DNA from 3 places in the Enterobacter chengduensis genome. Region 1 is predicted to be linked to each of the others. Evidence: predicted binding sites of a transcription regulator. Region 1 holds the regulator's gene; each other region holds the start of a gene.
The links. The regulator LexA, encoded in region 1, represses DNA repair genes until DNA is damaged. The targets are predictions, from matches to a motif close to TNCTGTATGTACATACAGNA.
Positions count from the first base shown of each region.

Region 2: a site for LexA is predicted at 4,211-4,230, ahead of rmuC (DNA recombination protein RmuC). Genes of this name have one in related genera too.
Region 3: a site for LexA is predicted at 8,142-8,161, ahead of sulA (SOS-induced cell division inhibitor SulA). Genes of this name have one in related genera too.

Region 1 is NZ_CP043318.1:326,625-336,920, reverse strand. It holds gene dusA (tRNA dihydrouridine(20/20a) synthase DusA) at 1-698, opposite strand, end outside; gene FY206_RS01590 (conjugal transfer protein TraF) at 781-2,028, opposite strand; gene FY206_RS01585 (cupin domain-containing protein) at 2,201-2,689, opposite strand; gene zur (zinc uptake transcriptional repressor Zur) at 2,805-3,317, shown strand; gene FY206_RS01575 (CsbD family protein) at 3,365-3,574, opposite strand; gene dinF (MATE family efflux transporter DinF) at 3,695-5,032, opposite strand; gene lexA (transcriptional repressor LexA) at 5,096-5,704, opposite strand; gene FY206_RS01560 (diacylglycerol kinase) at 5,813-6,181, opposite strand; gene plsB (glycerol-3-phosphate 1-O-acyltransferase PlsB) at 6,336-8,756, shown strand; gene gntU (gluconate transporter) at 8,875-10,215, opposite strand; gene gntK (gluconokinase) at 10,219-10,296, opposite strand, start outside.
Region 2 is NZ_CP043318.1:4,845,756-4,856,051, reverse strand. It holds gene metE (5-methyltetrahydropteroyltriglutamate--homocysteine S-methyltransferase) at 1-2,228, shown strand, start outside; gene FY206_RS23480 (dienelactone hydrolase family protein) at 2,310-3,116, opposite strand; gene udp (uridine phosphorylase) at 3,372-4,133, shown strand; gene rmuC (DNA recombination protein RmuC) at 4,274-5,731, shown strand; gene ubiE (bifunctional demethylmenaquinone methyltransferase/2-methoxy-6-polyprenyl-1,4-benzoquinol methylase UbiE) at 5,798-6,553, shown strand; gene ubiJ (ubiquinone biosynthesis protein UbiJ) at 6,567-7,172, shown strand; gene ubiB (ubiquinone biosynthesis regulatory protein kinase UbiB) at 7,169-8,809, shown strand; gene tatA (Sec-independent protein translocase subunit TatA) at 8,886-9,140, shown strand; gene tatB (Sec-independent protein translocase protein TatB) at 9,144-9,686, shown strand; gene tatC (Sec-independent protein translocase subunit TatC) at 9,689-10,296, shown strand, end outside.
Region 3 is NZ_CP043318.1:1,839,774-1,850,069, forward strand. It holds gene pqiA (membrane integrity-associated transporter subunit PqiA) at 1-447, shown strand, start outside; gene pqiB (intermembrane transport protein PqiB) at 452-2,092, shown strand; gene pqiC (membrane integrity-associated transporter subunit PqiC) at 2,089-2,655, shown strand; gene rmf (ribosome modulation factor) at 2,912-3,079, shown strand; gene fabA (3-hydroxyacyl-[acyl-carrier-protein] dehydratase FabA) at 3,151-3,669, opposite strand; gene FY206_RS09000 (AAA family ATPase) at 3,738-5,498, opposite strand; gene matP (macrodomain Ter protein MatP) at 5,685-6,137, shown strand; gene ompA (porin OmpA) at 6,202-7,257, opposite strand; gene sulA (SOS-induced cell division inhibitor SulA) at 7,612-8,121, opposite strand; gene FY206_RS09020 (TfoX/Sxy family DNA transformation protein) at 8,339-8,965, shown strand; gene yccS (YccS family putative transporter) at 8,922-10,296, opposite strand, start outside.

The DNA.
Region 1 (10,296 bases):
ACCATCACGCCATCCATATGTGCCAGATGCGCTTTGGCCTCTTCCAGCGACTTAATGCCGCCGTTGATCGACATCGTCAGGTGCGGGAAGTCACGCTTTAGCTGATACACGCGCGGATAGTCCAGCGGTGGGATCTCACGGTTCTCTTTCGGACTGAGGCCGGAGAGCCAGGCTTTACGGGCGTGGATGATAAACATCTCGCATTCGCCTTTGCCGGACACCGTGTTGATGAAATCGCACAGGAACTCGTAGCTGTCCTGGTCGTCAATGCCGATACGGGTTTTGACCGTCACCGGAATGGAAACAACATCGCGCATCGCCTTGATACAGTCCGCCACCAGCTGCGCGTTGCCCATCAGGCATGCGCCAAACATGCCGTTTTGCACGCGGTCGGACGGGCAGCCAACGTTGAGGTTAATCTCGTCATAGCCGCGCGCTTCCGCCAGCTTCGCACACTGCGCCAGCGCGGCCGGATCGCTGCCGCCCAGCTGCAGGGCTACCGGATGCTCCTCTTCGCTATAGGCCAGATAGTCGCCCTTCCCGTGGATGATTGCGCCCGTAGTCACCATTTCGGTGTAGAGCAGCGTATGGCGGGAGAGCTGGCGCAGGAAATAGCGGCAGTGTCTGTCCGTCCAGTCGAGCATCGGCGCAATGGAGAAACGGTGTGCAGGGAAAGCGGTCTGTGATTCTGACGACATGGCGAAGTTTTAAGCATCCGGTGGAAAAGGGGCGCTACTATAGCACAAAGAAAAGCCGGAGGCGCAGCGCCTCCGGTAGACTTTAGAACGTCATGCTCAGCTGAGCCCCGGCGCCCCAGGTTTCGTCTTCACCGTACAGGCCCATCAGGTCAACATGCACGGTATTAAACGGCGCGAAGCCAACACCGCCGGTAAAGACGTTGCTGTCGTTCCCCTTCACGTCCGCGCGATAGCCTGCACGCACCGCCAGCCAGCTCAGCGGCGTTACCTCGGCACCGACGCCAACATACTGCGACGTATCTTCGCTCTTGAAGCCTTTGGTTTCCGTCAGATCGCCATCGGCGGTCAGCGTGACGAGATCGTTGTGCCAGGCGGCACCGGCGGTCACCACAGGACTGATTTGATAAGTATCGCGCACGCCATCCACTTTCTTCGTATCAATATCACGGGAGAAGAGATTTTTTCCGGTTAAACCGACAGTCCAGCTCTCGCCAAAGTCAGCAGCAAGACCGGCATCGACGTTAAAGCCCGTATCATCATTGCGATAGCGGCTACTATTGATATCCCCGCTGTCGAAGTTGTAGATGGAAACCGTATAGTTATAGAGCCAGGTTTTTTGCAGCTTAGGCGTGATACCGACCGAGACCGGTACGCCGCTAATGTCGAACTGACGCGCCACCGCCACACCATAGTCCGAAACGATCGCCGCGCGACCAAAGCCTTTTGACTTCAAATCATTCGGATTTGCCGCTAACGCGGTGGCTGGAACGGCCTCAATACCGCGTAATGTGTCAATATCGCCCTGATCGATGTAAGAACTCACGCGGGCACGCGCATTCGCTTTTGCGACGAATGCTACGGATAACACGTCATTAGGAATGCTGACAGCGATCCCTGCGCCCGCTTTACCGCTGGCGGTTTTTCCTTTCAGCGAAGCTAGTTGATTAGCAAGATCGCCCGCCGCTGCGGAGACCTGCCTGGAGGCCTGGCTTGCGGGATTTAAGAGATCGAAAAGATTGATACTTTCCAGCGTGCTGCGATATTTGCTGACATCGTCGCTGATATCATCAATCTTATCGCGCAGATTGTCCTTATCCGAAATCTGAGCGCCAATTGATGGCAGAATAACCGTGACATCATCATCGGGCTTTGCCTTTGCCAGCAGTGCCGGGTTTATCAATACTGCACTGCCATAGCTTCCTGCCGCAACGCCCGTCCCCCCCATCGCATCACTGCGCGCTTCTGTCCAGGTATTGGCTGCTCCCGCCTGATTTGCCATAAACAAGGAAACAGCGATGCTAACCACCGAAAATTTAAAATTTTTTTTCACAGTATGCCCGTTATAGTCTGTTATGAAATAACCCCTGTCTGTTATCACCCAAACAGGAACGAACTATTGCTGTGAATAAGGAGTAAAAGACCCGCTATTTCTGTCCCTAAGTAAAACTCCCTTACGGCCTGTTATATTTTGTGACGGCCCTCAATATTTATAGAAGAGGAAATTATTTTTTCCCAGGTTTTCCATCATGCGGTCCAAAAAACTGGGGTGGGTGGTCTACCCAGCGATCCTCGCGGGTGGCGGCATAGACCGGGTTAAGCGGATAGTAGATGCGATTGTGCTTCTTGCTGGCCTCGCCAACGACCAGCAACCGCACCTCGTCGTCCGTGTTATTGATAAAGGTGTGGCAGACGCCCGTTCCGGCAGGAAATCCCACGCTATCGCCCGGTTCAAGTTTCCATAAATAGCCATTAATCCACGCTTCCGGATAACCTTCGAGCACATAAACGAACTCTTCTTCATCGCTTTCCGCGTGCGGGTAGGACGTTCTGCGCCCGGGCGGTAGCCGCTCATGATGAATGCCGATGCGCCCGAGCCCGAGCTTGCGAGCCAGCGGTGCGCCGATAGAAAACCGCTCATCGCTATCTGGATAGGTCGAATCATCCGCGCCTTCCACGTCGCGCCAGTGCCGAATACAGTCAGGTCTTTTCATTATGAATCTCCCGGTTTGCGATGGGTCAGGTATAGCACAGACTGGCGGATCTCGGTGTTTTTACCAGAACATGGTAAAGTGGGGGTTTTCCGTCCTATTACATCCGGGGTGCTACATGGATAAGTCCACAAAAGAGCTGTTAGCGCAGGCCGAAAAGCTGTGCGCGCAACGCAATGTGCGCCTGACTCCGCAGCGCCTTGAAGTGTTACGCCTGATGAGTCTGCAACAGGGTGCAATCAGCGCCTATGACCTGTTAGATCTGCTCCGTGAAAGCGAGCCGCAGGCGAAACCACCCACGGTGTATCGCGCGCTGGATTTCCTGCTGGAACAGGGTTTTGTCCACAAAGTCGAGTCCACAAACAGCTACGTGCTGTGTCATCTTTTCGATCAGCCCACTCACACATCCGCTATGTTTATCTGCGACCGTTGTGGCGTGGTGAAAGAAGAAGCTGCGGAAGGCGTGGAAGACATTATGCATACGCTGGCGGCAAGAATGGGCTTTGCCCTGCGGCATAATGTGATTGAAGCACACGGGTTGTGTTCAGCGTGTGTTGAGGTGGAAGCCTGTCGGCACCAGGATGCGTGCCAACATGACCACTCTATACTGGTGAAGAAAAAGCCGCGTTAACGGCAAAAGAAAAGGCGGCTTAGAGCCGCCCTGTGGGTTATTTCGCGTTACCAGCGGTAGTCGTTACGGGTTTCCCAGTCTTTGACTTCGTTTTCCGCCTGATCTTTCGCATAGCCGTAACGTTCCTGAATTTTACCGACAAGCTGATCGCGTTTACCTTCAATGACGGTCATATCGTCATCGGTCAGCTTACCCCACTTTTCTTTCGCTTTACCTTTGAACTGCTTCCAGTTGCCGCCGATTTCGTCTTTATTCATCATCGTGTCCTCTTAGTTAAGCGTCGGGTCGTAACGTCCGTTACGTTCTTTTCTGCTGGACGTGATATTTATTGTAGTTAAGGATTCGGCGGTTAATTTCATATTCGGAATCTTTAACCGTCACGATATATCGTGGCGGGAGGAGAACCAGGTATTGTTTTGCCAGTGGCGATGCCAGATAAAGGCCAGCGACAGGCCTCGCAGAGAGAGAAACACCGCAAGCGCCAGCCATAAACCGTGATTGCCCAGCCAGGGGAGCGTCAGCAGCGTCAGGCCAAACCCTGCCGCCGCAACGGCCATGCAGTTACGCATCTCCGCCCCGCGCGTTGCGCCAATAAACATGCCGTCCAGCAGATAACACCAGACGCCGACCACCGGTAAAATGACTTGCCAGATGAGATAGTGGCTCGCCAGCTCGCGCAGCGCAGGGAGAGACGTAAGCGACGCGACAATCTGCTCGCCAAAGCAGGCGTAAACCAGGCCGAATGCCAGCGCCACCAGCCCAGACTGCCGGCAGGCTGCCCGCCAGACGTCCCGAAGCTGCCCGCTTTCCCGCGCGCCGTACGCCTGCCCGGAATGCGCTTCTACCGCATAGGCAAAGCCGTCCAGCGCGTAGGCGGTAAAGGTCAAGAGCGTCATCAGTACCGCGTTGACCGCGACGATTTCTGGCCCTAGCCGGGCCCCAAAGACGGTTAGCGCACCGAAACAGAGCTGAAGCAGCAGCGAACGCAGCATGATGTCCCGGTTAAGCGCCAGCAGCTTACGGATATTGCCACGCCATGCGGTTTTGAGCAGCGCCAGGGAGATCCCGCGCATCGCCAGCACCCGCCAGACCATCCACAGGCCAATAATAAAGGTTCCGTATTCGGCGATTGCCGTCGCCAGCGCCGCGCCCTGCACGTTCATGTGCAGGCCCATCACCAGCCAGACATCCAGCACAATGTTGAGCAGATTGCCCACCACCAGCAAAATCACCGGGGCGCGGGCGTACTGTACGCCCAGCAGCCACCCCAGCAGAACCAGGTTGGCCAGCGAGGCGGGGGCGCTGAGCCAGCGGATTTCGAGGAAACGTCGCGCCTGCGTCAGCACCGCCTCGCTGCCGCCAACAACCTGGAGCGCCAGGTCGATGAGGGGCGCACGCAATAAAACGATTAACGTCCCCGCGCCAAGCGCAAGGATCAGCGGCTGGACCAGCGCGCGCGCCAGACGCAGCGGGTCTTTCGCACCATACGCCTGCGCCGTGAGTCCGGTGGTGCTCATGCGCAAAAAGAGCAGCAGCATAAACAGGAAGCTGGTTGCCGTCGCGCCAATCGCCACGCCGCCAAGATAAACTGGTGAATCCAGATGGCCGATAACGGCAGTATCAACCAGCCCAAGCAGAGGCACGGTAATATTGGAGAAAATCATCGGCAGTGCAAGACGCCACAATGCCTTATCGGATGCCGTCAGCAGTGACATGAAAAATACCGGAAGTGGGGAATGAAGCAGGCTACAGCGGCGCCATAGCCTGTCAGGAAGAGGTTACAGCCATTCACCGTTGCGAATGACCCCAACCGCCAGTCCTTCGATAGAGAAGTTCTGTTCGCGGAGGTCGACCAAAATGGGTGAGAACTCGCTGTTTTCAGGCAGCAACTGTACGCTGTTACCCTGTTTTTTCAGACGCTTAACGGTCACTTCGTCATCGATACGCGCCACAACCACCTGGCCGTTTCGCACATCCTGAGTTTTATGCACTGCAAGCAGATCGCCATCGAGGATACCGATGTCTTTCATCGACATGCCGCTGACGCGCAGCAGAAAATCAGCGCTCGGTTTGAACATGCCAGGATCGACCTGATAGTGGCCTTCAATATGCTGCTGAGCCAGTAAAGGCTCACCGGCAGCAACACGGCCTATCAGCGGAATGCCGGTCTCTTCTTCCACCAGCAGGCGGATACCGCGTGACGCGCCCGAGACAATCTCAATCACGCCCTTACGCGCCAGCGCTTTCAGGTGTTCTTCGGCAGCATTTGGAGAACGGAAACCCAGACGCTGCGCGATTTCCGCACGCGTGGGTGGCATACCCGTCTGGCCGATATGATCCCGAATGAGATCAAACACCTCTTGCTGCCTGGTCGTTAACGCTTTCATTCCGCCCCCTGGGTGTATATACAGTTATGCTGTGAGTATATACAGTCAAAGGTGATTTTGGAATCAAAAACTGCACAAAAAACCAGGGACTTAATTATTCCTCGAGGCTCATCGGAAATGTGACCAAAGCAGCGTGACCCAGGTAATGGCAGCAGTGATAATCGCCAGCAGCACAGCGGCAGAACCCATATCCTTCGCGCGGCCGGAAAGTTCGTGGAAGTCAGAGCCGATACGGTCGACCACGGCCTCAATAGCGCTATTGAGAATTTCCACTATCATCACCAGAAGTACGGAACCGATGAGAAGCACGCGGGTAACGGCATCTACATCAAGGAAACAGGCGATGATCACCGCGATGATAGCGGCGACGCCCTCCTGGCGAAAGGCGGCTTCGTTGATCCACGCGGCACGGAAACCTTTCCATGAATAGCCGGCGGCTTTAATGATACGCGTTAACCCAGTGGTATTATTGGCCATTAAAAGAACCTTTTAAGAAAAAAAGCGTCAGTAACAGGAACTGTAGCGCGTTTCGCCACAGCCTGAAGTATGACGGGTAACAACAGAAATTTTGCGCGCTTTCTGTTATCCTTGCGCCGCAATTGCATTATTAACCAGAGGCTTTACATCGTTTATGTCCGGCTGGCCACGAATTTACTACAAATTACTTAATTTACCATTAAGCATCCTGGTAAAAAGCAAGTCTATCCCAGCAGAACCCGCGCTGGAATTGGGACTCGATACGTCGCGTCCTATTATGTACGTTTTGCCTTACAACTCGAAGGCAGACTTACTGACGCTTCGCGCCCAGTGTCTGGCGCATGATTTACCTGACCCGCTTGAACCGCTGGAAGTCGACGGCACGCTGCTGCCGCGCTACGTGTTCATTCACGGTGGACCGCGCGTGTTTACCTATTACACGCCGAAAGAAGAGTCCATCAAGCTGTTCCATGACTATCTCGACCTGCACCGCAGCAACCCCGATCTGGACGTGCAGATGGTGCCGGTATCGGTGATGTTTGGTCGTCGTCCGGGCCGTGAAAAAGGTGAAGAGAATCCGCCGCTGCGCATGCTTAACGGCATCCAGAAGTTCTTCGCGGTCTCCTGGCTGGGGCGCGACAGCTTTGTGCGCTTCTCCCCTTCGGTTTCGCTACGTCGCATGGCGGACGAGCACGGGACCGACAAAATCATCGCGCAAAAACTGGCGCGCGTAGCGCGTATGCACTTCGCCCGTCAGCGCCTGGCGGCAGTAGGACCACGCCTCCCGGCGCGTCAGGATCTGTTCAACAAGCTGTTGGCCTCCAAAGCGATTGCCCGCGCCGTTGAAGACGAAGCGCGCAGCAAGAAAATTTCGCATGAGAAAGCCCAGCAGAACGCCATTGCGCTGATGGAAGAGATTGCCGCGAACTTCTCTTACGAGATGATTCGCCTGTCCGATCGTATTCTCGGCTTTACGTGGAACCGCCTCTACCAGGGCATCAACGTTCATAACGCCGAGCGCGTGCGTCAGCTGGCGCATGATGGCCATGAGATTGTCTATGTCCCCTGCCACCGCAGCCACATGGACTACCTGCTTCTCTCATACGTGCTCTATCACCAGGGGCTTGTACCGCCGCACATCGCAGCCGGTATCAACCTGAACTTCTGGCCAGCGGGCCCGATCTTCCGCCGCCTGGGCGCGTTCTTTATCCGTCGTACCTTCAAGGGCAACAAGCTCTACTCCACCGTGTTCCGCGAGTATCTGGGCGAGCTGTTTAGCCGCGGCTATTCCGTTGAGTACTTTGTTGAGGGCGGTCGCTCGCGCACCGGACGTCTGCTCGATCCGAAGACCGGCACGCTGTCGATGACCATCCAGGCGATGCTGCGCGGCGGAACCCGTCCGATCACGCTGGTGCCTATTTACATCGGCTATGAGCACGTAATGGAAGTGGGCACCTACGCCAAAGAGCTACGCGGGGCGACCAAAGAGAAAGAGAGCCTGCCGCAGATGCTGCGCGGCCTGAGCAAGCTGCGTAACCTGGGTCAGGGCTACGTAAACTTCGGCGAACCGATGCCGCTTATGACGTACCTGAACCATCACGTTCCGGAGTGGCGCGAGTCCATCGATCCTATCGAAGCGATTCGCCCTGCCTGGCTGACACCAACGGTCAACGGCATTGCGTCCGAACTGATGGTGCGCATTAACAACGCGGGTGCGGCTAACGCCATGAACCTGTGCTGTACGGCGCTGCTGGCTTCGCGTCAGCGCTCGCTGACCCGCGAACAGCTTACAGAGCAGCTGGATTGCTACCTAGACATGATGCGCAACGTGCCGTATTCCGTTGACTCAACCGTGCCTTCTGCGACCGCCAGCGAGCTTATCGATCACGCGCTGCAGATGAACAAGTTTGAAGTCGAAAAGGACACCATCGGCGACATCATCATTCTGCCGCGCGAGCAGGCAGTGTTGATGACCTACTACCGCAACAACATCACCCACATGCTGATGCTGCCGTCGCTCATGGCGGCTATCATCACCCAGCATCGCCGTATTTCACGTCAGGAGCTATTGCGTCACGTTGAGACGCTTTACCCGATGCTGAAAGCGGAGCTGTTCCTGCGCTGGAGTAAAGACGAGCTGGCGGGCGAGCTGGACAAACTGACGGAAGAGCTTCGTCGTCAGGGGCTGATCACCGTTACGAATGACGAGCTGCACATTAATCCGTCTCGCTCCCGAACCCTGCAGCTGCTGGCAGCAGGTGCGCGCGAAACGCTGCAGCGCTACGCCATCACGTTCTGGCTGCTGAGTGCGAACCCGTCTATTAACCGCGGTACGCTGGAGAAAGAGAGCCGGACGCTGGCCCAGCGCCTGTCCGTTCTGCACGGCATTAACGCCCCTGAATTCTTCGACAAAGCGGTCTTCAGTTCCCTGGTGCTGACGCTGCGTGATGAAGGCTTCATCAGCGATACGGGCGATGCCGAGCCGGAAGAGACGCTGAAGGTTTACCAGATGCTGGCAGAGCTGATTACCTCAGACGTGCGCTTGACGATTGAGAGCGCGACGCAGGGCGAGTGATGTAAAAAAGCCGGGTGGTGGCTTCACCTGACCCGGCCTGACATTCCGCATAATATAAAGGCCCGGTAAGCGTTAACGCTACCGGGCCTTATTTTTGAGCCTTCTTAAATCACCGCATTCAGCTCAGCAGCGTGAAAGCAATCATCCCGACAATCGCACCCGTCGTGCCGAGGATGGTTTCCATCAGCGTCCAGGTCTTCAGGGTTTGCGCTTCGGTGGCGCCGGTAAATTTACCGAACAGCCAGAAGCCCGCGTCGTTTACGTGAGAGACCACAATCGAACCGCCCGCGATACAGATAGAGAGCGCGGCCATCTGGGCACCGGAGTAGTTCAGCTGTTCAATCACCGGCATCACCAGACCCACGGCGGTTAAACACGCCACGGTGGCGGAACCCTGGATGATACGCACCGCCGCCGCCAGCACGAAGCAGGTGACCGCAATCGGCAGGCCCATTCCGGTCAGCGCTTCGCCCAAAGCCGGACCCACGCCGGAATCCACCAGCACCTGCTTGAACACGCCACCGGCACCGATCACCAGCAGGATAATCCCCGCAGGCTGCAGCGCGGCACCGCAGATCTCCATCACGCGGTCTTTCGGCATCCCCTGACGCATCGCCAGGCCGTAAATCGCCACCAGACACGCCACCAGGATCGCCGTGAACGGGTGACCGATGAACTCAAACCATTCGTACGCGGTAGAGCCTACCGGCACAAAGCGTGCAGCGATGGTTTTCAGGCCCACCAGCACCAGCGGGAGCAGGATCAGCGACAGGCTGAAGCCAAAGGACGGCATTTTGCCTTCGCCAAGGTGCGGCTCGGTGATGTCGTCCGGAATGTGCAGCTCAACGTAGCGGCTGATGAAGTTGCCCCACAGCGGACCGGCGATAATCATCCCCGGAATTGCGGCGCACAGGCCAATCAGGATCATCCAGCCAAAGTCGGCGTGCATCTGGGATGCCAGCAGCATCGGCGCAGGCCCCGGCAGCAGGAACGCTGCGGCCGCCGCCACGCCCGCAAACAGCGGAATGACCAGCTTCACGAGGTTAGTGCCGGTATGGCGCGCCATGGAGAACGCGACGCTGATGAGCAGCACAACGGCCACTTCGAAGAACAGCGGCAGGGCGCAAATCAGGCCCGCCAGGCCAATCGCATAGTGCGCGCGGCTGTGGCCAAAGGATTTCAGCATCTTGACGGCAATCTGGTCGACCGCGCCCGTCTCGTGCAAAATCTTGCCAAACATCGCGCCGAGCGCGACCACAATCGCCAGGAAGCCCAGCGTGCCGCCCATCCCTTTTTCCATCGTCGCGGCGATCTTGTCGAGCGGCATACCGGAAAAGAGACCTGCACCAATAGACACCACCATCAAAGCAACAAAGGCGTGCATACGCGCCTTCATTACTAAAAACAGCAGCAGCAAAACCGAACCCACTGCTGTCAAAACTAACGTTAATGTACTCAAAACTTACTGCCTTTTATTGATGACCTCGATGGTGCTGGCAACAACACCCTCCAGTGACTGATCGATATCAACCACTAAAAC
Region 2 (10,296 bases), 590 kb from region 1:
GCGTTGGCCTGCGTCGCGAGCTGAAAAAAGCGCAAGAAAGCTACTGGGCGGGGAACGTCACCCGTGAAGAACTGCTCGCGGTGGGGCGAGAGCTGCGCGCCCGTCACTGGGATCAGCAAAAACAGGCGGGCATTGACCTGCTGCCGGTGGGCGATTTCGCCTGGTACGACCATGTTCTGACGACCAGCCTGCTGCTGGGCAACGTGCCGGCTCGTCATCAGAACAAAGATGGATCGGTAGATATCGATACCCTGTTCCGCATCGGCCGTGGCCGCGCGCCAACGGGTGAGCCAGCGGCAGCGGCGGAAATGACAAAGTGGTTTAACACCAACTATCACTATATGGTGCCGGAGTTCGTAAAAGGCCAGCAGTTCAGGCTGACCTGGACGCAGCTTCTGGACGAGGTGGACGAAGCGCTGGCACTGGGCCACCAGGTGAAGCCGGTGCTGCTCGGGCCGGTAACGTATCTGTGGCTGGGTAAGGTCAAAGGCGAGCCGTTTGACCGCCTCAGCCTGCTGAAGGACATTCTACCGGTCTACAGGCAGGTGCTGATTGAGCTGGGCAAGCGCGGCATTCAGTGGGTGCAAATCGACGAACCTGCTTTGGTGCTTGAGCTGCCCCAGGAATGGCTCGATGCCTTCAAACCGGCGTATGACGCGCTTACCGGGCAGGTGAAGCTGCTGCTGACCACCTATTTTGAAGGCGTCACGCCGAACCTGAACACCATTACCGCGCTGCCGGTTCAGGGCCTGCACGTTGACCTGGTACACGGTAAAGATGATGTGGCGGAGCTGCACAAGCGTCTGCCCGCAGACTGGCTGCTCTCGGCCGGGCTGATTAACGGTCGTAACGTCTGGCGTGCCGATCTCACCGAGAAATACGGACAAATCAAAGACATCGTCGGTAAACGTGAGCTGTGGGTGGCCTCGTCCTGTTCATTGTTGCACAGCCCGCTCGATCTCAGCGTAGAGACCCGCCTCGATCCCGAAGTAAAAAGCTGGTTTGCCTTCGCCCTGCAAAAATGCGAAGAGCTGGCACTGCTGCGCGACGCGCTGAACAGCGGCGACACGGAGGCGATTGTCGAATGGAGCGCCCCGATCCAAGCGCGTCGTCATTCGGCGCGCGTGCACAACCCGGCGGTGGAAAAACGTCTGGCGGCTATTACCGCCCAGGACAGCCAGCGCCAGAGTCCGTATGAGGTGCGCGCGGAAGCCCAGCGCGCCCGCTTCAACCTGCCTGCATGGCCGACCACGACGATCGGCTCTTTCCCGCAGACTACGGAGATCCGCGGCCTGCGTCTCGATTTCAAGAAGGGCAATCTGGACGCGAATCACTACCGTACCGGCATTGCGGAGCACATCAAGCAGGCGATTATCGAGCAGGAGCGTTTAGGTCTGGACGTGCTGGTGCACGGTGAGGCCGAGCGTAACGACATGGTGGAATACTTCGGTGAGCACCTTGACGGCTTTGTGTTTACCCAGAACGGCTGGGTGCAGAGCTACGGCTCCCGCTGCGTGAAGCCGCCGGTGGTGATCGGCGACGTCAGCCGTCCGGAAGCGATCACCGTGGAGTGGGCCAAATATGCCCAGTCTCTGACCGACAAGCCGGTTAAGGGCATGCTCACCGGGCCGGTGACCATTCTCTGCTGGTCGTTCCCGCGCGAAGACGTGACCCGTGAAACCATCGCCAAACAGATCGCGCTGGCGCTGCGCGATGAGGTGGCGGATCTGGAGGCGGCGGGCATTGGCATTATCCAGATTGACGAACCGGCGCTGCGCGAAGGTCTGCCGCTGCGCCGCAGCGACTGGGATGCCTACCTGAAGTGGGGCGTAGAGGCGTTCCGCATTAATGCATCGGTGGCGAAGGACGACACGCAGATCCACACCCACATGTGTTACTGCGAATTTAACGACATCATGGATTCCATAGCCGCGCTGGACGCCGACGTGATCACCATTGAGACCTCGCGTTCAGACATGGAGCTGCTGGAGTCGTTTGAAGAGTTCGACTACCCGAATGAGATCGGGCCGGGCGTGTACGACATTCACTCTCCGAACGTGCCGAGCGTGGAGTGGATTGAGGCCCTGCTGAAAAAAGCCGCCCAGCGCATTCCGGCAGAGCGCCTGTGGGTGAACCCGGACTGCGGCCTGAAAACCCGCGGCTGGCCGGAGACGCGTGCGGCGCTCGCCAACATGGTCAAGGCGGCGCAGAATTTGCGTCAGGCGTAGTGGAGCTGGATTGCCGGGTGGCGCTAACGCTTACCCGGCCTACCTTAAGGCCCGGTAAGGCGCAGCCGCCACCGGGCTTTTTTATGCTTTCTTCCCGCCATACTGGCTAAACCACGCCAGCATTCGCTGCCAGCCATCTTTGGCCGATTCCGCGTGATAGCTCGGACGATAGTCGGCGTTAAACGCATGCCCGGCATCCGGATACACCACGATCTCCGCCTTTGCATTTGCCGCACGAAGCGCATGACGCATGGTCTCTACCGAATCAAGCGAAATCCCTGTGTCCTGAGCGCCGTACAGGCCTAACACCGGGGCATTTAACTCGGTAGCGATATCCACGGGATGTTTCGGCGAATTCAGCGTTTTCTCCCCCACCAGTTTGCCGTACCAGGCGACAGCGGCTTTGAGCTGCGGATTGTGCGCGGCATACAGCCAGCTAATGCGTCCACCCCAGCAGAAACCGGTGACCAGCAGACGGTGCGGGTCGCCCCCGTTGCGCGCCGCCCAGCTGGCGACGTGGTCGAGATCGGCCAGCACCTGCGCGTCCGGGACTTTGCTGACCAGGTTGCTAAGCAATGTGGGAATATCGCTGTAGTCGTTCGGATCGCCTTGACGGAAGTAGAGCTCTGGCGCAACGGCCAGATAGCCTTCCAGCGCCAGACGGCGACAGAGGTCGCGAATATGTTCATGAACGCCGAAAATTTCCTGAACCACGATCACGATGGGCAGCGGACCCTCTGCCGATTTTGGCCGCGCGTGATAAGCAGGCATATTCTCCCCCTGCGAGGGAATGGAGGTCTCGCCCGCCGTGATGGCCTCTTCTGAGGTTGAAACGATGGTTGAAGCAAGCGGGGCCGCAGCAGGTGCAAAACCGGTTTTTTCAGTCATGGCATTCTCCGTACCAATGAGTTAGCGCAAAGGTAAATATAGACACCAGGTTAACAACTCACAGTGCCTTAAACGGTCTATCTTTTGTGCAGCACCTGGCGATATAACTTGTTAATGTGATGTAAATCACTTTTTTATGGAAATTCAATGTAACCATTTTCATTCATGGTGAGGTGCGTCACGAAAATATGCTTACTGCTTCTGTAAAGTACCGTTTTACTTCTTCTGACTAACCGACCCACAGAGGAGTCACCTATGTCTAAGTCTGATGTTTTTCATCTCGGCCTCACCAAAAACGATTTACAAGGGGCTACGCTCGCGATCGTCCCTGGCGACCCTGAGCGTGTGGAAAAGATCGCCGCGCTGATGGATAAGCCGGTCAAGCTGGCTGCCCATCGTGAGTTCACCACCTGGCGTGCAGAGCTGGATGGCAAAGCGGTGATCGTGTGCTCTACCGGTATCGGCGGTCCGTCTACCTCTATTGCTGTTGAAGAGCTGGCGCAGCTGGGCATTCGTACTTTCCTGCGTATCGGTACCACCGGCGCGATCCAGCCGCACATCAACGTGGGCGACGTGCTGGTCACGACCGCATCAGTCCGTCTGGACGGGGCAAGCCTGCACTTTGCACCGATGGAATTCCCGGCAGTGGCGGATTTCGAATGCACCACCGCGCTGGTTGAAGCCGCGAAATCGGTGGGCGCAACCACTCACGTAGGCGTAACCGCGTCGTCCGACACCTTCTATCCGGGCCAGGAGCGTTACGACACCTTCTCAGGCCGCGTGGTAAGCCGCTTCAAGGGCTCAATGGAAGAGTGGCAGTCCATGGGCGTAATGAACTACGAAATGGAATCCGCCACGCTGCTGACCATGTGCGCAAGCCAGGGTCTGCGTGCCGGTATGGTGGCGGGCGTTATCGTCAACCGTACCCAGCAGGAAATCCCGAACGCCGAAACGATGAAGCAGACCGAAAGCCATGCCGTGAAAATCGTGGTAGAAGCCGCGCGTCGCCTGATCTAGTCCTCTCCTTTCGAAATCAAAGGCCGACGCGTTCGGCCTTTATTTTTTGCGTAGCGCCTCGCAGGAAAACCCTTTCAAACTGGACGTTTATACAGCACAATTCTATTTTGTGCGGGTAATACGTTGATGCAGGGGGCATTGTGGATATCTCAATCCTGATTTATGCGGTGATTGCGCTGGCGGGCGTGGCGATAGGCTGGCTGATGTCCAGCTACCAGCACGCGCAGCAGAAGGCCGATCGGCTGGCTGAACGTGAAGAGATCGTCGCCGACTTAAGCGCGACAAAACAGCAGCTTGCCCTGAGCGAGCACTGGCGCGACGAGTGTGAACTGCTCAACAACGAGCTGCGCAACCTGCGTGATATCAACACGTCGCTGGAGGCCGATCTCCGCGAAGTGACCACCCGCCTGGAATCCACCCAGCTGCATGCGGAAGATAAAATCCGCCAGATGATCAACAGCGAGCAGCGCCTCAGCGAACAGTTTGAGAACCTCGCCAACCGAATTTTTGAGCACAGCAACCGCCGCGTTGATGAACAGAACCGCCAGAGCCTGAACAGCCTGCTGACGCCGCTGCGTGAACAGCTGGACGGTTTTCGTCGTCAGGTGCAGGACAGCTTTGGTCAGGAAGCCCGCGAGCGGCACACGCTGGCGCATGAGATTCGCAATCTTCAGCAGCTGAATGCCCAAATGGCGCAGGAAGCGGTCAACCTGACCCGCGCGCTGAAGGGGGATAACAAAACCCAGGGCAACTGGGGAGAAGTGGTGCTGACCCGCGTGCTGGAGGCCTCTGGTCTGCGGGAAGGGTACGAATATGAAACGCAGGTAAGTATCGAAAACGATGCCCGCTCTCGAATGCAGCCGGATGTGATCGTGCGGCTGCCGCAGGGCAAAGATGTGGTGATTGACGCCAAAATGACGCTGGTGGCGTACGAACGTTATTTCAACGCCGAGGATGACTATACCCGCGAATCCGCGCTGCAGGAGCACATCGCCTCCGTGCGTAACCACATCCGCCTGCTCGGCAGAAAGGATTACCAGCAGCTGCCGGGGCTGCGCTCGCTGGACTACGTCCTGATGTTTATCCCGGTAGAGCCCGCATTTCTGCTGGCGCTCGACAGGCAGCCTGAACTCATCACCGAAGCGCTCAAAAATAACATCATGCTGGTCAGCCCTACCACGCTGCTGGTGGCGTTACGTACCATTGCCAACCTGTGGCGCTATGAGCACCAGAGCCGCAACGCGCAGCAGATTGCCGATCGTGCCAGCAAGCTGTACGACAAAATGCGCCTCTTTGTGGACGACATGTCTTCCGTTGGGCAGAGCCTGGATCGTGCGCAGGATAACTACCGCCAGGCGATGAAAAAACTCGCCTCCGGACGCGGCAACCTGCTGGCGCAGGCCGAATCATTCCGCAGCCTGGGGGTAGAAGTTAAACGCGAGATTAATCCGGAATTGGTTGAACAGGCGACCGCTCAGGACGACGAGTTTCGCCTGCGAGAAGGTGCGGGTGAACAAAAGACAAACAGTGAAGACAACGCGTTAGCGGCGGATTTGCCACCGGACGAGCCGCCGGCGCGTTTCTTTCGCGGTGGTTGAAACGTAGGGCAATTGCGCCCAATCTGTTACACTTCACGAACAATTTACTGATGAGCAGGCTCTGAGATGGTTGACGATTCACAAGACACAACGCACTTTGGCTTTCAGACTGTCGCCAAAGCGCAGAAAGCTGACATGGTGGCCCACGTATTTCATTCCGTGGCGGCGAAGTACGATGTGATGAACGATCTGATGTCGTTCGGCATTCATCGCTTGTGGAAGCGCTTCACCATTGACTGTAGCGGCGTACGTCGTGGTCAAACGGTGCTGGACTTAGCCGGCGGTACGGGCGACTTAACCGCGAAATTCTCCCGTCTGGTGGGCGAAACCGGTCGCGTTGTTCTCGCCGATATCAATGACTCCATGCTGAAAATGGGACGCGAAAAGCTGCGTAACATCGGCGTGGTGGGGAATGTGGAATATGTGCAGGCAAACGCCGAAGCGTTGCCGTTCCCGGACAATACCTTCGACTGCATCACGATCTCCTTCGGCCTGCGTAACGTGACCGATAAAGAAAAAGCGCTCCGCTCCATGTACCGCGTGCTGAAGCCGGGTGGACGCCTGTTGGTGCTCGAATTCTCCAAACCGATTATTGAGCCGCTGAGCAAAGCTTACGACGCCTATTCCTTCCACGTGCTGCCGCGCATCGGTGAGCTGGTAGCCAACGACGCTGAAAGCTACCGCTATCTGGCGGAATCCATCCGTATGCACCCGGATCAGGACACGTTAAAAGCCATGATGCAGGACGCGGAATTTGAGAACGTTGAATACTTCAACCTGACGGCGGGTGTCGTCGCGCTGCATCGCGGTTACAAATTCTGAGTGGAGGTGTCCCGTGCCCTTTAAACCCTTAGTCTCCGCAGGCATCGAGAATGTACTGAACGCTTTTCTGTATCGTGCTCCGGCGCTGAAAGCTGCGCGTCAGCGGCTTAACGGGAAGGTCTTACGCATTGTTCTGAAAGAGTTCTCGACGCCGCTTGTGCTGGTCTTCAGCGAACGTCAGCTTGACGTTCTCGGGGCGTGGGAAGGCGAAGCCGACTGCTCGGTCATTACGCATATGAGCGTGCTGCCAAAACTGCGCGATCGCCAGCAATTAACGGCGCTTATCCGCAGCGGTGAGCTGGAAGTGGAAGGCGACATTCAGGTCGTGCAGAACTTTGTTGCGCTCACCGATCTGGCGGAGTTTGATCCGGCAGAGCTGCTCGCGCCTTTTATCGGCGACATTGCCGCTGAAGGTATCGGGAAAGTCCTTCATGGTGGCGCATCTTTTGCGCGTAAAAGCCTCCAACGCCAGCAACGCTATGCGGCGGAAGTGCTGACAGAGGAGTGGCGAATGGCGCCTGGTCCACTCGAAGTGGCATGGTTTGCGGAAGAGACCGCTGCTGTTGAACGTGCGGTTGATGCGTTGACCAAACGGCTGGAAAAACTGGAGGGCAAATGACGCCTGGTGAAATTCGGCGCCTCTATTTCATTATTCGCACCTTTTTGAGCTACGGGCTCGACGAGCTTATCCCCAAAATGCGTATCACGCTGCCGCTTCGTATCTGGCGGCGGATGCTGTTCTGGATGCCCAATCGCCATAAAGGTCAACCGCTGGGAGAGCGTCTGCGCCTGGCGCTGCAGGAGCTCGGCCCGGTGTGGATCAAATTTGGACAGATGCTGTCGACCCGCCGCGATCTCTTCCCGCCGCTGATTGCCGACGAGCTCGCGATGCTGCAGGATCGCGTCGCACCGTTTGACGGCGCGCGCGCGAAAAAGCAAATTGAAGAGGCGATGGGCAATATTCCCATTGAGGCGTGGTTTGACGATTTCGACATTAAGCCATTGGCATCGGCCTCTATCGCGCAGGTGCACACCGCGCGTTTGAAAGAAAACGGCAAAGAAGTCGTTATTAAGGTCATTCGTCCAGACATCCTGCCGATCATCAAAGCGGACATGAAGCTGATTTATCGTCTGGCGCGCTGGGTGCCACGCTTGCTGCCGGACGGGCGTCGTCTGCGTCCGATGGAAGTGGTGCGGGAATATGAAAAAACGCTGATTGATGAGCTTAACCTGCTGCGTGAATCGGCCAACGCCATTCAGCTTCGTCGCAACTTTGAAAACAGCCCGATGCTCTATGTACCTGAAGTCTATTCTGACTACTGCAGTCAGAACATGATGGTGATGGAGCGTATTTACGGTATTCCGGTTTCGGATGTGGTGGCCCTGGAGAAACAGGGTACGAACATGAAGCTTTTAGCTGAGCGTGGCGTACAGGTGTTCTTTACCCAGGTGTTCCGCGACAGCTTTTTCCATGCGGACATGCACCCGGGCAATATCTTTGTCAGCTACGAACATCCTGAGGATCCGAAGTATATCGGTATCGACTGCGGGATTGTGGGGTCGCTAAACAAAGAAGATAAACGCTACCTGGCGGAGAATTTCATCGCGTTCTTCAACCGCGACTATCGCAAGGTGGCCGAACTGCACGTCGATTCCGGCTGGGTGCCGCCGGACACCAACGTCGAAGAGTTCGAGTTCGCGATCCGAACCGTTTGTGAACCGATTTTTGAAAAGCCGCTGGCGGAAATCTCCTTTGGTCACGTGCTGTTAAACCTGTTTAATACGGCTCGCCGCTTTAATATGGAAGTTCAGCCGCAGCTAGTTTTACTCCAGAAAACATTACTTTACGTTGAAGGTGTAGGCCGGCAGCTCTATCCTCAGTTAGACTTGTGGAAGACCGCGAAACCTTTCCTTGAATCCTGGATCAAGGATCAGGTTGGCCTTCCGGCGCTGGTGCGATCTCTGAAAGAGAAAGGCCCGTTCTGGATAGAAAAAATGCCTGAAATTCCTGAACTGGTTTACGACAGTTTGCGTCAGAGCAAGAACCTTCAGCACAGCATGGATAAAATCGCCCGCGAGCTTCAGTCCAGCCGTGTTCGCCAGGGCCAGTCACGCTATCTCTTTGGGATTGGCGCAACGCTGCTGCTGAGCGGTACGCTGCTGCTGATCAACCGCCCGGACTGGCAGATGATGCCCGCCTGGCTGATGGCTGGCGGGGCGGTTGTCTGGCTAGCCGGATGGAGAAAAACGCGCTAAGCGTGCGTCGCTATCGACGGGTCGTAAACGTATAATGCGACCTGACTCATTAATCATCTATCCCTGAGGAACATGTATGGGTGGTATCAGTATCTGGCAATTAGTCATTATTGCCGTCATCGTCGTGCTGCTGTTTGGCACCAAAAAGCTCGGTTCTATTGGTTCCGATCTGGGCGCGTCTATCAAAGGCTTCAAGAAAGCGATGAGCGATGATGAGAGCAAGCAGGATAAAACCAGCCAGGACGCTGACTTTACTGCTAAATCCATCGCCGACAAGCAGGAAGAAGCCAAAAAGGAAGACGCTAAACGCCACGATAAAGAGCAGGTGTAAGTCGTGTTCGACATTGGTTTTAGTGAGCTTCTGCTGGTCTTTGTGATTGGCCTGATTGTATTGGGGCCGCAGCGTCTGCCGGTGGCAGTGAAAACCGTTGCGGGCTGGGTTCGTGCGCTGAGATCGCTGGCATCGACCGTTCAGAATGAACTGGCGCAGGAGCTTAAGCTGCAGGAATTTCAGGAAAGCCTGAAAAAGGTTGAGAAGGCGAGCATGGATAACCTGACGCCAGAACTGAAAGCGTCAATGGATGAGCTGCGCGAAGCGGCGGAATCGATGAAGCGCTCCTATAGCGTTAACGACCCTGAAAAAGCGAGCGATGAAGCGAACACCATCCATAATCCGGTGGTGAAGGGCAGCGAGGCGCAGCGCGAGGGCGTGACGCCAGCCACCGCTGAACATCAGGCTGTCGCGCCAGAACAGACGCCTCAGGAAACCGAAGTGAAAAAGCAGGCGCAGCCGGAAGACCCGGTGGCAAAAACAGCGGAAGTGAAGCCCGCTGCGCCCGTTTCCGAATCATCCCCCTCGTCGAGTGATAAAGCGTAAACATGGCAGTAGATGATACTCAACCGCTGATTACGCACCTCATTGAGCTGCGTAAGCGCCTGTTAAACTGCATTATTGCGGTTTTACTCATATTCCTGTGCCTGGTCTATTTTGCCAACGATATCTATCAGGTGGTCTCTGCGCCGCTGATCAAGCAGATGCCGCTGGGCGCAACGATGATTGCAACAGACGTTGCTTCTCCGTTCTTTACCCCTATCAAGCTCACCTTTTGGGTGTCGTTGATTGCCTCTGCACCGGTCATTCTTTACCAGGTATGGGCGTTTGTCGCGCCTGCGCTGTATAAGCATGAACGCAAGCTGGTGATACCGCTGCTGGTGTCCAGCTCGCTGCTGTTCTATATCGGCATGGCGTTTGCCTATTTCGTTGTCTTCCCGCTGGCCTTCGGCTTCCTGACGCATACCGCGCCGGAAGGGGTCCAGGTATCGACGGATATCGCCAGCTACCTCAGCTTTGTGATGGCGCTGTTTATGGCGTTTGGCGTGGCATTCGAAGTGCCGGTGGCCATTGTGCTGCTTTGCTGGGTTGGGGTAACGACCCCGGATGACCTGCGCAAGAAGCGTCCGTATATCCTGGTTGGCGCGTTTGTCGT
Region 3 (10,296 bases), 1.5 Mb from region 1:
GCCAATATTCTGCCAATCATGATCACCGACCTGCTCGGTGACAAAATGCCCTCGACGATCCTGGCCGGGGTCATTCTGCTGTGGGGGGAAGGTTCTTATCCGGTTGCCGGGGTCATCTTTATCGCCAGTATTATGGTGCCCACCTTAAAAATGATCGCTATCGCCTGGCTCTGCTGGGATGCGAAAGGTCATGGCAAACGCGACAGCGAACGCATGCACCTGATTTATGAAGTGGTCGAGTTTGTCGGACGCTGGTCAATGATTGACGTGTTTGTCATCGCCGTTCTCTCTGCACTGGTGCGGATGGGCGGTTTGATGAGTATTTATCCCGCGATGGGGGCTTTAATGTTTGCACTGGTTGTGATTATGACCATGTTTGCGGCCATGACCTTCGACCCTCGTTTATCGTGGGATCGTGAGCCTGAATCAAGCCATGAGGAAGAGTAAGAGCATGGAAAATAAGAGTGGAGAGGCGAAAGTGCAGAAGGTCAAAAACTGGTCGCCGGTGTGGATATTTCCCATCGTGACTGCGCTGATCGGTGCCTGGATCCTGTTTTATCATTACAGCCATCAGGGACCGGAAGTCACGCTGATCACCACCAATGCGGAGGGCATTGAGGGCGGTAAAACGACCATCAAAAGCCGTAGCGTGGACGTGGGCGTGGTGGAAAGCGCAACCCTGACCGACGATTTAACCCATGTAGAGATTAAGGCGCGTCTGAATGCCGGCATGGAAAAACTGCTGCACGGCGATTCCGTTTTCTGGGTCGTTAAGCCGCAGGTGGGACGTGAAGGGATTAGCGGCTTAGGGACGCTCCTCTCCGGTGCCTATATCGAACTGCAGCCCGGCACGAAGGGTAGCCAACCTGGGCAATACCAGCTTCTCGACTCGCCGCCGCTCGCGCCGCCGGATGCCAAGGGCATCCGCGTGATCCTCGACAGCAAAAAAGCAGGTCAGCTTACGGCGGGCGACCCGGTCCTGTTCCGCGGCTACCGCGTCGGATCGGTGGAGAAAAGCACGTTCGATCCGCAGAAACGCGCGATCAGCTATCAGCTCTTCATCAATGCGCCAAACGATCGTCTGGTTACCAGCAATGTCCGCTTCTGGAAAGACAGCGGCATCGCGGTCGATCTGACCTCGGCAGGCATGCGCGTTGAAATGGGCTCGCTGACAACGCTGTTTGGCGGTGGCGTGAGTTTTGACGTACCGGAAGGCCTGGATCTTGGGCAGCCGGTGGCAGAGAACACCGCTTTTCGTCTCTTTGACGATCAAAAAAGCATTCAGGATGCGCTCTATACCGATCACGTTGACTTCCTGATGTTCTTTAAAGACTCCGTTCGCGGCCTGCAGCCGGGTGCGCCTGTTGAGTTCCGCGGTATTCGTTTGGGTACGGTTGGGCAAGTGCCGTTCTTTGTGCCTGGCCTGCAGCAGGTTCTGGATGATGATTACCGCATTCCGGTGCTGATTCGTATAGAACCTGAACGCTTGATCAACCAGATTGGCGAGAATCAGGATATTGCTACGCATATTTCTCAACTGATGGAGCGCGGTCTGCGCGGATCCCTGAAGACGGGTAACCTGGTGACCGGCGCGCTGTATGTGGATATGGACTTCTACCCGAAAGCACCGCCAATTACCGGTATCCGTGAATTCGGGGGGTACAAGATCATCCCAACGGTGAGCAGCGGTCTGGCGCAGATCCAGCAGCGTCTGATGGAAACCCTGGATAAGATCAACAATCTGCCACTGAATCCGATGATTGAAGCGGCAACCGGCTCGCTCCATCAGAGTCAGGAGACAATGCAGCGTCTGCAAACCACGCTGGATAACATCAACAAGATCACGGCGAGCCAGAGTATGCAGCAGCTGCCGCAGGACATGCAGAAAACGCTGCGCGAGCTTAACCGCAGTATGCAGGGCTTCCAGCCGGGCTCGGCGGCCTACAACAAGATGGTGGCAGACATGCAGCGTCTTGATCTGGTCTTGCGCGAACTGCAGCCGGTGCTGAAAACGCTCAACGAGAAGAGCAACGCGCTGGTGTTTGAAGCGAAAGATAAAAAGGATCCTGAGCCGAAGAGGGCGAAACAATGAAAAAATGGCTAGCGATTGTAGGAGCGATGGTACTCACGGCCTGTAGCTCAGGCAGTGAAACGAAAAGCTACTATCAGCTACCGCTGATGGCGCAGGCAGGTACCCAGAGTACCGCTTCACAAGGCAACCGTCTGCTGTGGGTTGAGCAAGTTGCCGTGCCGGACTACCTGGCTGGCAACGGGGTGGTCTACCAGACCAGCGATGTACAGTACACCATTGCCAACAATAACCTTTGGGCCAGCCCGCTGGATCAGCAGTTGCGCAATACGCTGGTGGCCAACCTGAGCAGCCAGCTTCCGGGCTGGGTTGTTGCTTCCCAGCCACTGGGTAGCGATCAGGATACGCTGAACGTTACGGTAACGGGCTTCCATGGTCGGTATGACGGTGCCGTTATCATCAGCGGGGAGTGGCTGCTGAACCATCAGGGGCAGCTGATTAAGCGTCCTTTCCATCTGGAGCTGAAGCAGCAAAAAGATGGCTATGACGAAATGGTGAAAGTCCTGGCGCAGGGTTGGGCCCAGGAGTCGGCCAGCATCGCGAGGGAGATTTCCCGGCTGCCATAAGTAAAATTCATCATTAAAAACCGCAATTGGCCTGGCGCTGATTGCGGTTTTTTTTTCGTTTTGGCTTCAGGTTGTTACTTGTGCCGGGTCACACTTTTTGTACAAATGATCTTCTGGCTAGCTCACAAATATGACACCCGTATGAATTTTGAACATTGACGCTGCAATGAATTCGGGGTATTCGTTATCTGTGCCTGTGCAATGAGTGCAGACACTGTTTTCTTTCCACCAGACAAAAGAATGAGGGAAACGAGGCATGAAGAGACAGAAACGAGATCGCCTGGAACGGGCTCATCAACGTGGTTATCAGGCCGGCATCGCTGGGCGTTCTAAAGAAATGTGTCCTTATCAGACGATAAATCAAAGGTCACAATGGCTTGGAGGCTGGCGAGAAGCCATCGGCGACAGGGCACTCATAGCCTGATAACGTCTCTTTAAAAAAAGAAACCTCCGCATTGCGGAGGTTTCGCCTTTCTGGAGGTGCCAAAAGCACGATCAGAACGCGGAAGTGTCCTGGAACAGGCCAACTTTCAGGTCGCTTGCGCTATAGATCAGACGACCGTCGACCAGCACTTCGCCATCTGCCAGGCCCATAATCAGGCGACGGTTAACGATGCGCTTGAAGTGAATACGATAGGTCACTTTCTTCGCTGTAGGCAGAACCTGACCAGTGAATTTCACTTCGCCCACGCCCAGCGCGCGGCCTTTACCTTCGCCGCCCAGCCAGCCCAGATAGAAGCCAACCAGCTGCCACATGGCATCCAGGCCCAGACAGCCAGGCATTACCGGATCGCCAATAAAGTGGCAACCGAAGAACCACAGGTCCGGGTTGATATCGAGTTCTGCTTCTACGTAACCCTTATCGAAGTTGCCGCCGGTTTCGGTCATTTTCACGACACGGTCCATCATCAGCATGTTCGGGGCCGGCAACTGTGGGCCTTTCGCGCCAAACAGTTCACCGCGACCAGAGGCAAGAAGATCTTCTTTTGTATAGGATTCGCGTTTATCTACCATGTTCTCAGTAAGCCTTATTTTAGTGAAGGACGCAGGATAGCTAACACGTGTACGCTGAACAAGTCCGATCAGTTCGAACTAAACCAGCCCAGCCAGCGTAACGGCCATGGATAACGGTGGCGAGCATCCTGCTGTGTCGCCTGAGCAATGCGCTCCTGGATAGTCTGCATCAGGGTGGTTTGCCCTTCACCATCCCACACCAGGTTTGTCAGTAAGGGTAGTGCATCCTCAATCCCTTCGATGGCCCAGATAGCGAACTGCTCTTGTTCAACCGCATCCAGAATATCCTGGCTGAGGCTCAAATGGCGCGCATTGGGCGCAGGAATAATCACGCCCTGTTTGCCGTTTAAACCACGCTGCTGACAGATAGCGAAGAAGCCTTCAATTTTTTCGTTGAGGCCACCCACTGGCTGCGCACGACCAAACTGGTCCACCGAACCGGTGATCGCGATATTCTGATTGATAGGCACTTCCGCCAGGGCGCTGATCAAGGCGCACAGCTCCGCCATGGAGGCGCTATCGCCATCCACTTCGCTGTAGGACTGCTCAAACGTCAGCGAGGCGGAGAAGGGGATCTGTTGCTCGAGCTGTAGCTCTGACATCAAAAACGCCTGCATGATCATCATGCCTTTCGCATGAATGTTGCCGCCCAGCTCGGCTTTCCGTTCGATATCGGTGAACTCGCCATCGCCAATGTGCACAACGCAGCTGATTCGGGACGGTTCCCCGAATGCGCGCGGATGGCCAGGAAATTCAATGACCGACAGGGCGTTGATCTGCCCAACGCGTTCGCCTTCGGTTTCCACCAGAATTTGTTCAAGCAGAATTTCATCCTGCATACGGTCAGCAAGGTAGCCTTCTCGCCACTCGCGCTGGGCCAGCATCTGGGAGAGCTGTTCTCCGGTGAACGCGCCGTCACCGCCGATCGCGCCCACTTCACGCAGCTGTTTGCCGATCCAGAGCGGGCAAAGCGGCAGCGTTTCCTGGTCACCGGTGTAGCGTACCGCTTCACGGATTAAGCCCGGCCACGAGTCAGCCGCAGGCGTTGGTAGGGCAAAACGTTCCGCAACGGCCATCACCCACTGGCACCACTGCGCCATATCGTCGGCATCGGCAATCTGGATGTTGTCTTCGTATTCGCTATACACCGCCTGCTCAGCCAGTTCCGGCTCCATTTCCTGGAAGTCAGCCAGCGATTCACGGTCTCCCGTCAGCACGACGGTCAGCGACAGCGGCATAGACGGAACAGAGACTGGCAGAGGACGAGACTCGTCGTAGCCGACCCAGTCGAAACGCTGCTGGTGCACGATGGTTTTCAGACGCATCCACAACAGCGGCTGCGAGAGCAGGGTGCGCAGAGAGATGATGAGAACACCGCCATTTGCGCGGTGTACCAGCCCCGGCTGCAGCGAAAGTTCTCCGTTAAACTGGCGCAGACACCCAAAAAGCTGTTCAGCCTCGACCCAGTTAGCGGTAATCACTTCACCCTTAGCGGCAAAACCGCCATCGGCCTGCGCCGCCGGTTCGAATGTAACATCACGTCCCGCGATACGATACTGGCCGCCAAAAACTGCGTTCGCTTCCGGCTTCAGCTGGCGTACGGCATCTCCGAGCAGCGTCAGGTATTCCGCTTCTTCCGGAGCCTTGAGCAGCATGAAAGGCGCAGTTGCCCACGGGCTTAACACCTGCTCCAGCGCATAATGCAAACGGGGCTGCGTATCGCTAAGGATGAATTCGTGTTCTTTTGCGAGATCTGGCTGTGCAAACAGTTCCTGATAACTTTCGGTATCCGGAACAAGGTCACGCCATGCAAGTTTCGTAATGGTCAAAGTTGATGTTTTTTAGTCAGATGTAAAAGCGTGGAGTATACCGTAAGCGGGGGGCTCTACCCAAGCAGGATTGGGTATTTCGGCAGGCCGATTGGCTGCATTCACTCACAGGATATGATTTCTTTTCAGCAGATTGCTAAAAAACTGATATTCTGAACAGAGTTACGTGGTAACACTGAGATCGCAATGAAATATCAACAACTGGAAAATCTCGAAAGCGGCTGGAAATGGAAGTACCTGGTCAAAAAGCACCGTGAAGGGGAGCTGATCACCTGCTACATCGAAGCCAGCGCTGCGCAAGAAGCCGTGGATATTTTGCTGACCCTCGAAAATGAACCGGTTCAGGTTAACGGCTGGATAGAGAAACACATTAATCCTGCATTGTTAAACCGGATGAAGCAAACTATCCGCGCGCGACGCAAACGGCATTTTAACGCTGAGCATCAGCACACGCGCAAAAAATCAATCGACCTGGAGTTCGTTGTCTGGCAGCGTCTGGCCGGGCTTGCCCAACGACGGGGCAAAACGCTTTCGGAAACCATCGTGCAGTTGATTGAAGACGCCGAGCATAAAGAGAAGTACGCCAGCCAGATGTCGACGCTGAAGAACGACCTTCAGGCGCTGTTGGGCAAGAAGTAGATTTTTACTTTTCTTCAGACAATAAAAAACCCCGCATGGCGGGGTTTTTTTATAAGACGATAACTTATGCCGCTGGCTGAGTTACAACGTCTTTGATGCCTTTAACTTCGATCTCTACGCGACGATCTGGAGCCAGGCAGTCGATCAGTGCAGCGCGAGCTTTCACGTTGTCACAGGTGTTGCCAGTCACTGGGTTAGATTCGCCCATACCACGTGGGGAGATCTTGTTAGCTGGGATACCTTTAGAGATCAGGTAATCAACAACAGACTGAGCACGTTTCTCAGACAGTTTCTGGTTGTAAGCGTCAGAACCGATACGATCGGTGAAGCCCAGAACCACTACGGAACCGTCTTTAGGATCCAGGTTGCTCAGCTGGGTGTACAGCTGATCCAGTGCCTGCTGGCCTTCTGGTTTCAGAGTCGCTTTGTTGAAGTTGAACAGAACGTCAGACTTCAGAGTGAAGTGCTTGGTCTGTACTTCTGGAGCTGGAGCCGGCGCTGGAGCAACAACTGGTGCTGCGTCTTCCTGCTGGCCGAAACGGTAGGAAACACCTACGCTCAGCATGCCGTTGTCTGGACGAACGCCAACGGTAGCACCGTCGCCGATGTTGTTAACCCACTGGTATTCCAGACGGGTAGCGATGTCACGGGTCATAGCCCACTCAACGCCACCAGCGAATACTGGGGAAACACCGGTGTCATGGTCGTCGCCAGCGATGCTGTTGCTGGAGTCAGCGCGCCATACCATGCCGCCCAGACGGGTGTACACGTCCAGATCGTCAGTTACTGGGTAACCCAGTTTAGCGGTCAGCTGAACGCCCTGTGCTTTGAAAGCGCCGTTTACGGTGTCGCCTTTGTATGGCATACGACCTAACCAGTCGTAACCCATTTCAAAACCAACATACGGGTTAACCTGATAGCCACCGAACGCACCTGCACCAAGCTGGCTCTCGTGAGTAGGGCCATCGTTGTTCAGGCTGCTGTTGTACCAGCCGGTGTCGTGGAACTGAGACCAGCCCAGTTTACCACCTGCATACCAGGTATTATCTTTCGGAGCGGCCTGCGCTACGGTAGCGAAGCCAGCCAGTGCCACTGCAATCGCGATAGCTGTCTTTTTCATTTTTTGCGCCTCGTTATCATCCAAAATTCGCCATGAATGTCTCAACTGAGAATCACGGTTAAATCCTTCACCGGGGGGCGTGGTCAAATATAAATCTACCGATATCTTCGGCTTAGGCCGAGCACCCCTAGCGATGTAAAGTCTACAACGTAGCTGAAAACTTACAAGTGTGAAGTCCGTCAGGCATATGAAAAAAAAAGTTCCGTATACCGATTATTTAACATTTTTCGAACGAATTTTGTGCAATAAAATTAAGGAGAACCGCACCAGACAAGCCTTGCCGCAATTTTGAGACCGGGAACTTAAATCCCATCTTGCTGTCAAAAAAAATTCCAGGAAAAATCTTAATTTCACTCAGTGATACAAATTTGAGTGAATTTTCAGCCCAGAAAGTTGTCCTTTGCGGTAAGAATCCGATCGAACCGGACGCATAATGAATCCGATCGCATTTCCTTCTTCAGCGGCTTCCGTCAGACGAAAATGCTCTTCTTCCGTCAACTCTTCCGATAACCATCCAATCACCACGCTGTAATTTCCGGTGCGTAACGCACGAATCATTGACTCAACGGTATCGCACGGTGCGAGCTGATTAATCTGCATGACCTTGGTTAGCGGAAGGCCTGCGGACTGAACCCACTCACGGCTCAGTTTTTGCTGAGGCGTAAGCCAAAGCTGCCAGCGCGATTGCTGACCAAGCTGTTGCAATAACGGCAACAACAGAAGTTGCGTCAACAGGGGCTGGTCTTCACGATAAACCACTTCACTGATAAGCCCCGTGGAAACACGCTCGACGGATTTCTGCGCGACATTGCCTGCGGTGGAAGAGAGAGAGGTTGAGCGATTTGCATAGCCTGAAGTGTGCATATTCATTCCAGCCCTGTAGTTACTGTATGGATATACAGTAACTCCTGTATGCATAAAGATCAACCTCATTTTCGGAAAGCGACTCGCAAAATTCATTCAATCTTGAGGCCCCTTGAAAAATCATCTTGCTCAACGGAGATAAGTTGCCTATTTTCCTGCTAACGGATCCGCTAGTAAGAAATTTCGTTGTTACTTTATGATTTTGAAGGGAAATATCATGAAAAAGATATCTTATGAACGGATTTATAAATCCCAGGAATACCTTTCACCACTTGGCGAGATCCATCATCGCGCGCTGTTTGGAGGCTACACCCTGGCGGTGGATGATGCCGTCTTTGCCATGGTGTCTGATGGCGAACTTTATCTTCGGGCCTGTGAGGAGAGTGCAAAATACTGTGTCAAAAATGCCTCTTCATTTTTAACGCTGATGAAGCGAGGCCGCCCGGTGCTGCTTAACTATTACCGCGTGGATGAGGGATTATGGCAGGACAGGGAGCGGTTGCTCCAGCTCTCTTCCTTTGCGCTCAGCGCGGCAAGAAAAGAGCGCTATCAGCGCCATCAGCGTAACCGACTAAAAGATCTGCCAAACCTGACCTTTCAGATTGAGGTCTTGCTCTTTGAAGCAGGCATCACCAATGAAGAAACGCTGCGGGCGCTGGGGGCCAGAGCGAGCTGGCTAAAGATGCGGGCAAAAAATAAAGCGCTCAGCATCAAGGTTCTCTTTGCGCTTGAGGGGGCAATCGAAGGGCTGCATGAGGCGGCACTCCCGGCAGGCATTCGCCGGGAGCTGACGGAGTGGTTTAATGCGCTGCCTGAGCCACAGGAGAACTACTCCTCCAGGTAGCAATTTGCTGTTGCAGCCGGCAAATTTCAGGCAGCAGAGCGATAAGCAGGCCTATCTGCTGTAGCACCAGCGGCGCTTTGCTGTCGTTTCCTGGATCAAGATGCGCAATGCGTTGAGCCAGTTCATCCAGCGCCTGCTGAACGCGCGGCTCATCGGCCGGGCGGTGGTGAAGTGCGTCATCGACATAGCAGACGGCGTCATCAAGCAGGTTGAGAATTCCCGGGTTGGTGAGCTTCTCTCGGTGGGCGCCCAGCGTTGAAATATAGCTGGTGAACGTATGGTTCAGGCAGAGCAGGCGGAACGCAGTCTCGCGAATCTCCTCCGTGGCGCGAGGCTCCGTCGACATGTTCGAGACAACGGAGGCCAGTTCTGCATCACTATTGTGCGCATCGCGACGGGCTATCCGGTACGCCAGGCGGTTATCGCGCCCCTGGTGGTACTGTTCCAGAATAGCGTCAAGGTAGCGACAGTTGGCGTTCATTGCCCTGTCTACCACCCGCGGCAGATTGCGGAAACGCCAGTCTGGCCAGATAAAGCTGACTGCGGCCCAGGCAATTGCACAGCCAATCAGCGTATCAATCACGCGAGGCAAGGCGACTTCAAACCCTTCACCCAGCAGGTTAAAGCACAGCAGCACCAGCAGCGTGATGAACATGGTGGCATGGGCATACTGCACGTTGCGAAACGCGAAGAACAGCACGCCGGTAATTACGATGAGGATCAGCTGACCTTCGACGGAAGGCACAAAATAGAGCACCGGAAGGCCGATCGCGACGCCAACCAGCGTGCCGATAATGCGCAGCGCAAGACGGTGTCGGGTGGCGTTGTAGTTCGGCTGGCAGACGAACAGGCTGGTCAGCAGGATCCAGTAGCCGTGTTGCAGCCCGGTTATCTGGATAAAGGCGTAACCCACGCACAGCACCAGCGACATTCTCACGGCGTGGCGAAAGAGCGCCGACTCCGGCGTAAAGTTACGGCTCAGCCGTAGCCACATATCGCTAACGCTGTGCACGCTGTCATCAGCAAGCTGATTGTCCACCTCGCTGCCCGGTAGCGCCATCGCCTGTTCGGACTCAATGGTCGCCAGTTGAGCGTCAATCGCCCGCAGGTTGTTCAGCAAAAAACCAAGTGCTTTGATGTGTTCCGGCGACGTTCCGCTGGCCTGAACGCGGTCGAGGGCCGCATCAAGGTGGCTAAAAACGCGTTCAAAGCGCGGGTCATGCTGATAGGGCGTGCGCAGCAGAATGGAGCGCGAGAGCTGCTGGCAGGCCTGGGACTGCATGGACAGCAGACGCTGGAAGCGAAACATCACGTCGCTGTAGCGGAACTTT